2 linked regions of the Shinella zoogloeoides genome follow. The protein of the gene in region 2 interacts with the protein of the main gene of each other region in a pairwise test. Links are inferred from orthologs where the notes say so. Each region holds a gene or a part of one and is shown on either strand. Other genes may lie near its edges.

Evidence for each region.
Region 1: the proteins of topA (region 2) and Q9316_RS19360 interact in binary tests that used the Escherichia coli proteins (3 or more experiments, as listed by UniProt). The link is inferred for Shinella zoogloeoides from one-to-one orthologs.

What each region holds. Positions count from the first base shown.
Region 1 is NZ_CP132311.1:3,755,163-3,758,379, reverse strand. What follows is about bases 56-2,956. They hold Q9316_RS19360 (IMPACT family protein), read right to left. Parts: upstream 1,847-2,956; coding sequence 1,265-1,846; downstream 56-1,264. Other genes in these bases: Q9316_RS19350 (glycosyl hydrolase 2 galactose-binding domain-containing protein), read right to left, coding at 2,259-2,956; Q9316_RS19355 (hypothetical protein), read left to right, coding at 2,010-2,198; Q9316_RS19365 (peroxiredoxin), read right to left, coding at 346-1,005; Q9316_RS19370 (hypothetical protein), read left to right, coding at 59-295. In the rest of the region: more of Q9316_RS19350, read right to left, coding at 2,957-3,217.
Region 2 is NZ_CP132311.1:1,276,977-1,280,477, reverse strand. What follows is about bases 119-3,303. They hold topA (type I DNA topoisomerase), read left to right. Parts: upstream 119-448; coding sequence 449-3,103; downstream 3,104-3,303. Other genes in these bases: rnr (ribonuclease R), read left to right, coding at 3,108-3,303; Q9316_RS07265 (hypothetical protein), read right to left, coding at 119-128. Outside these bases: more of Q9316_RS07265, read right to left, coding at 1-118; more of rnr, read left to right, coding at 3,304-3,501. UniProt on the Escherichia coli protein: Releases the supercoiling and torsional tension of DNA, which is introduced during the DNA replication and transcription, by transiently cleaving and rejoining one strand of the DNA duplex.

The sequences.
Region 1 (3,217 bases), 2.5 Mb from region 2 along the record:
GAACGGAACGTTTCGTTTCTATATAAACGAAACGTTCCGTTCTATAAAGGATCCTCCCATGACCAACACCTCCCCCGTCCGCAAGCTCTCCAAGCCGCATCTCGCCCTCGTCACGCTGCTGCCCGTCTATCCCCTGATCACCGCCATCCTCTACGTCGTGCTGCCGCTGACGGAGGGCTGGACGATCTGGCAGCGGACGGCCGTCATCACGCCGGTCATGGTTTTCGCCATGGTCTTCGTCGTCTCGCCCTTCGTGCAGAAGCGGTTCTCGGGCTTCATCCTGCGCGCCAAATGAAAAAGCCGGGGTCTTTCGACCCCGGCCTGTTTTCGTTCCGGCGGTGACGTTCAGGCGGCCGGCTGCTTCGTCTTGCGCAGATAGGGCAGGACCGTATCGAAGGCGCCGAAGCGCGCGATGGCGTCCTCGTTGGAAACGGCGGCGGTGATGATGACGTCGTCGCCCTGCTGCCAGTTGGCGGGCGTCGCCACCTGATGCTTGCTGGTGAGCTGGATCGAATCGATCGCCCGCAGGATCTCCGCGAAGTTGCGGCCCGTCGTCATCGGATAGGTGAGGATCAGCTTGATCTTCTTGTCCGGGCCGATGACGAAGACCGAGCGCACGGTGGCGTTGTCGGCCGGCGTGCGGCCCTCGGAGCTTTCACCGGCAGCGGCCGGCAGCATGTCGTAGAGCTTGGCGACCTTCAGGTCCTTGTCGCCGATCAGCGGATAGTCGACGTCGAAGCCCGTGGCGGTGCGGATGTCGGCCTTCCACTTGGTGTGGCTGTCGACCGGATCGACCGAAATTCCGATGATCTTGACGCCGCGCTTGCGGAACTCACCCTCGATGCCGGCCATGGCGCCGAGCTCGGTGGTGCAGACCGGGGTGAAGTTCTTGGGGTGCGAGAAGAGCACGGCCCAGCCGTCGCCGATCCAGTCATGGAAATCGATCGTGCCGGCGGTGGTTTCGGCGCTGAAGTCCGGAGCGATGTCGTTGATACGCAGGCTCATGGTATCGTCCTCTTTGTCGTGCGGGATCGCGGGCAAGCCGCCCGCGGGAAATGGTCCGGCCGGTAGATAAACCGAAAAATCCACCTTGCATATAGCCGTGCGCTGCCGGCGCGAGGCCGGGGACGAGCGCAACTTTGCGCCGATTCCGTCCGCAGGAAGACGGCTTTCGGCCTCTCTCCGCCGGCACGCCAAACCGTTCTCCAAAGATGCCGTGCGGCGGAAAGGCGATTTTATTTGTTCCTGTGGGCAAAAACGGCCGTCAGCCGTCGATTTCGGCGCGCCCGCTGGTGAGATCCACGATCAGCCGGCCGATTTCCTCCGCCTTTTCCGAGGGCACGCGGAAGGACAGGCGGGCGCCCGTATCGTGATAGGTCTCGTCGTCCATTACCAGCCCGGCGGCAGCGCCGAGCCGCGCCTTGACGAGCGCCAGATCGGAAAACCCGAGCGAGACGGTGAGCGCGACCCGCTCGACATATTCGGTTTTCGCGGCGGCGCGCAGGCAAAGCGCGGCCGTGCCGCCATAGGCGCGGATGAGCCCGCCGCTGCCCAGAAGAATTCCGCCGAACCAGCGGGTGACGACGACCAGCGTGCGGTCGAGCGCCTGGCCGTCGATGGCCTGGAGGATCGGCTTGCCCGCGGTGCCGCTCGGCTCGCCGTCATCGTTGAAGCGATAGGCCTGGCCGATGCGCCAGGCCCAGCAATTGTGGTTCGCGGCGGCATCCGACACCTCCGCCAGCCGGGCCCTCGCCTCCGCCTCGCTGTCGACCGGGCAGGCGATCGCGCGGAACCGGCTCTTGCGGATCTCCTGCTCGAACTGTTCGGTGCGGTCCAGCGTGTACAAGGCTCATTTCCAAGGCGGTTTGCGGGTGGATCTAACCCGTCTCGTACCCTTTCGGCCCCCGGCGCTTCAAGAGACGAATAGAACACCAATTTTATAGACTATTGACACATGCCACGATTTCGCCATGATGTTGACCGGAACCAACAACGACGGAGACGGTGGCATGATGTATCTCGGTGGCGTGACGCTCGGCTACTTCAACCTCTATCCGGTCGGCTTCCAGCCGAAGACCGAGGACACGGACCGCGACGAGGCGCGGGGCACTGCCACGGAAGACAGGCTCCCGCTCGAAGGCAGCCGGCTCTCCTCCTCCCGCCGCCCGGTGCAATGGCCGCTGCACGTCTTCTTCTGACGCTCTACCGAAAATCACCGATGATTTCTTGCAATCCGCCGGCTTTCACCGGCGGAAAGCTCAGAACGAGATAATGGCGTCGACGCCGAGGCCGCGGATTTCGCCCTTGGGTCTTGCGGCCGGATCGGTGCCCGGCCGTGGGGCAAGGCCGACGGTCTTCACCCCGCCCGGCGCAAGATGGAACCAGTTGTCCGACGGCACGAAGCCCTCGGCCTCGATGACGACGGACTGGGCGAGGCGGTCGGCCGACAGGTCCAGCAACCAATCCTCCCCGACCTGGCGAAGTCCTGCCGTCACGACGGCGGGGACCATCGCCGCGGGGCGGCCGCGCGGGAAATGGAAGGCTTCTGCCATCACCGTCCCATCCGCCTCAGCAAGCCTGCCGACCGTCACGTCATGGGCGGGCGGGCCGAAGCGGAAGGCATAGGTCGTGTCGAAGAAGGCGCCGAAGAGATCGGTCGCCGGCAGCGTCAGCGCCGCATGCGGGCCGAGCGCAAACTCCCTCCGGCCGGAAACCACCGGCTGGCGGCCATGGCGCAGGCAGGAAAGTTCCAGCGTCACGCGCCGTTCGGTCGCGCCGTCATTGAGGACATGCACGTCGAGCCCGTTCGTGCCCTCGTCGGTGAGCACGATCTGCATCGGGCGGAAGGCGCGGCGCAGCGCGTGCCAGGCGGATTTCGGCAGGCCGGTCGCATCGACCACGCCCCAGCCGGCACCGGGCAGAAGATCCTGGAAGGCCCAGACCAGCGCGCCGTTGCAGGTGGCGTGCGGGCGGCGCCATTCGGCGAAGGTCGCCTCCATCACCTCGCCGACGGCGGCGCGGGAGAGATCGAGATAGCGGGCCGGGTCCTCGCGGCGCAGGCGGGCCGGATCCTCGCCGTAGAGGAGGCCGAGATAGTGGTCGCGCACGTCCTCGAAATCCCAGGAGGCGTTGCGATCGCGCGGCACACGCGCCTTCCAGCGCGGATCGTGCACGGCCGGCACCGGCAGGTGCGCGTCGAGCGTCACCTGTTCCGGCA
Region 2 (3,501 bases):
TAGCGCAGCATGTCGGCACCTTCATTATGCGCGACGGTACGCAACTCGCCCAGCATCTGACGAATGTAGGCAATGTTCTCTTCGGCCGTGTGTGGCGGAAGGGCGGGCTTGGTTGGTTTTGGGTTCATGGCTTCCCCGTTGCATCCATGACTTGGAATCATCCGCAAGTTGTGATTCCTGTACCCCAAAGACGATACAACGATTATTTATAATTGCAACAACCCAATTCACTCTCTTTGGTTGTATTTTATCATATGTCAATTGCACCAATAAGTGCATCCATTAATTTAGCTCTTTTTGGTTGTATCGCGTTGTATCCACTTATTTCACCCCTACCTCTTGACCCGAACGCTTTCCCTGTTCATGTCGAAACACGACTTTTCGGCGCAGAACGCCCCTCTTTCGCCGCCCATCCAACCGCGCGGCACCCGGTATCAGAGAAATGACGATGAATGTTGTAGTTGTGGAATCGCCTGCCAAGGCCAAGACGATCAACAAATATCTTGGCCCCGGCTACAAGGTGCTCGCCTCCTTCGGGCATATCCGCGACCTGCCGGCCAAAGACGGTTCCGTTCGTCCGGACGAAGACTTCGAAATGTCCTGGGAAGTGGACAGCGCCTCGGCCAAGCGCATCAAGGATATCGCCGACGCGGTGAAATCCTCCGACGGCCTCATTCTCGCAACCGACCCGGATCGCGAGGGTGAAGCGATCTCCTGGCATGTTCTGGATGTGCTCAAGAAGAAGAAGGTGCTCGGCGACAAGCCGGTCCAGCGCGTCGTCTTCAACGCCATCACCAAGTCGGCGGTGCTCGATGCCATGCGCAATCCACGCGACATAGACATCGCGCTGGTCGATGCCTATCTCGCCCGCCGTGCGCTCGACTATCTCGTCGGCTTCAACCTGTCGCCGGTGCTCTGGCGCAAGCTGCCGGGCGCCCGCTCGGCCGGCCGCGTGCAGTCGGTTTCGCTGCGCCTCGTCTGCGACCGGGAAGCGGAAATCGAGCGTTTCGTCTCGGAGGAATACTGGAACCTTTCCGCCCTGCTGAAGACCCCGCGCGGCGATGAGTTCGAGGCCCGCCTCGTCTCGGCCGACGGCAAGCGCCTGGCGCCGAAGGCGATCGGCAACGGCGAGGAGGCGAACCGCCTGAAGACGCTGCTCGACGGCGCTTCCTATCGCGTCGAAAGCGTCGAGGCCAAGCCGACCAGGCGCAACCCGTCGCCGCCTTTCACGACCTCCACCCTGCAGCAGGCGGCCTCGTCCAAGCTCGGCTTCTCCGCCTCGCGCACCATGCAGGTCGCGCAGAAGCTCTATGAGGGCATCGACATCGGCGGCGAGACGGTGGGTCTCATCACCTATATGCGTACCGACGGCGTGCAGATGGCGCCCGAGGCGATCGACGCGGCCCGCCGCGCCGTCGCCGAACAGTTCGGCGCGCGCTACGTGCCGGAAAAGCCCCGCCTCTATTCCACCAAGGCGAAGAACGCCCAGGAAGCGCACGAGGCGATCCGCCCGACTTCCTTCGACCGCACGCCCGACCAGGTGAAGCGCTATCTCGATCCGGACCAGCTGCGGCTCTACGACCTCGTCTGGAAGCGCGGCATCGCCAGCCAGATGGCTTCTGCCGAAATCGAGCGCACGACGGTCGAGATCGAGGCGGCAAACGGCAAGGACAGGGCGGGCCTGCGCGCCACCGGCTCGGTCATCCGCTTCGACGGCTTCATTGCCGCCTATACGGACCAGAAGGAAGACGGCGAACAGTCCGACGACGGTGACGAGGACGGCCGCCTGCCGGAAATCAACGCCAACGAAGCGGTCGCCAAGCAGAAGGTGAATGCCACGCAGCACTTCACCGAGCCGCCGCCGCGCTATTCCGAAGCCTCGCTCATCAAGAAGATGGAAGAGCTCGGCATCGGCCGCCCGTCGACCTATGCCGCGACGCTCGCCACGCTGCGCGATCGCGAATACATCACCATCGACAAGCGCAAGCTTATCCCGGAAGCCAAGGGCCGGCTCGTCACGGCCTTCCTCGAAAGCTTCTTCACCCGCTATGTCGAATACGACTTCACGGCGGATCTCGAGGAAAAGCTCGACAAGATCTCGGCCGGCGAACTCGACTGGAAGCAGGTTCTGCGCGACTTCTGGAAGGATTTCTTCTCCCAGATCGAGGACACCAAGGAACTGCGCGTCACCAACGTGCTCGACGCGCTCAACGAGGAACTCGCGCCGCTCGTCTTCCCCAAGCGGGAAGACGGCAGCGATCCGCGCGTCTGCCAGGTCTGCGGCACCGGAAAGCTGTCGCTGAAACTCGGCAAGTTCGGCGCCTTCGTCGGCTGCTCGAACTATCCGGAATGCAACTTCACCCGCCAGCTTTCCGCCGACAACGGCTCGGATGCGGAGGCCGCCGCCTCGAACGAGCCGCAGAGCCTCGGCAAGGACCCGCATACGGGCGAAGAGATCACCCTGCGCTCCGGCCGCTTCGGCCCCTATGTCCAGCGCGGCGACGGCAAGGAGGCCAAGCGCGCCAGCCTGCCCAAGGGCTGGACGCCGGCAAGCATCGACCATGAGAAGGCGCTCGCCCTGCTCTCGCTGCCGCGCGACATCGGCCAGCATCCGGAAAGCGGCAAGATGATCTCCGCCGGCATCGGCCGCTACGGGCCGTTCCTGCTGCATGACGGCGGCTACGCTAATCTCGAAACCGTCGAGGACGTGTTCTCGATCGGCCTCAACCGGGCCGTGACCGTGATTGCCGACAAGCAGTCGAAGGGACCGGGCGGACGCTCGCGCGGCACGCCGGCCGCGCTGAAGACGCTCGGCGATCATCCGGACGGCGGCCCGATCACGGTGCGGGACGGCAAGTACGGTCCCTATGTGAACTGGGGCAAGGTCAATGCGACCCTGCCGAAGGGCAAGGCCGCCGACAGCGTCACGATGGAGGAAGCGCTCGTTCTGATCGCCGACAAGGCCGGCAAGACGCCGACCAAGGGCAAGGCGAAAGCGGCGAAGACCACCAAGGCCGCCAAGTCGGACGACGCCAAGGCGACGAAACCGAAGGCGAAAGCCGCGGCGAAACCGAAAACCGCATCCAAGGCAAAGAAGGCCTGACGGCATGACAAGAGAACCACGCGGCCGGGCAGGACACTCCAAGCGGCCCGGCCGCGCGGATCGTGACCTGCCGCCGGCAGACAATAGCCCGATCATCCACGGTGTCGTCCCGCCGCGCGACGTGCTGCTGCGCTTCATCGCGGATCATCCGGAACAGGCGTCCAAGCGCGAGATTTCCAAGGCGTTCGGCCTGAAAGGCGAGGCGCGCGTCGAGTTGAAGGCGCTGCTGAAGTCCTTCGAGGAAGACGGACTCTTGGAAAAGCGCCGCAAGTCGCTCGTTCGCCCCGGCGCCCTGCCCCCCGTCGCCGTGCTCGACATCACGACGCGCGACGTCGACGGCGAACTGATCGGCCGCCCGGCGGAATGGCTCGACGATGCCGGCGTCGCGCCCGCCGTGC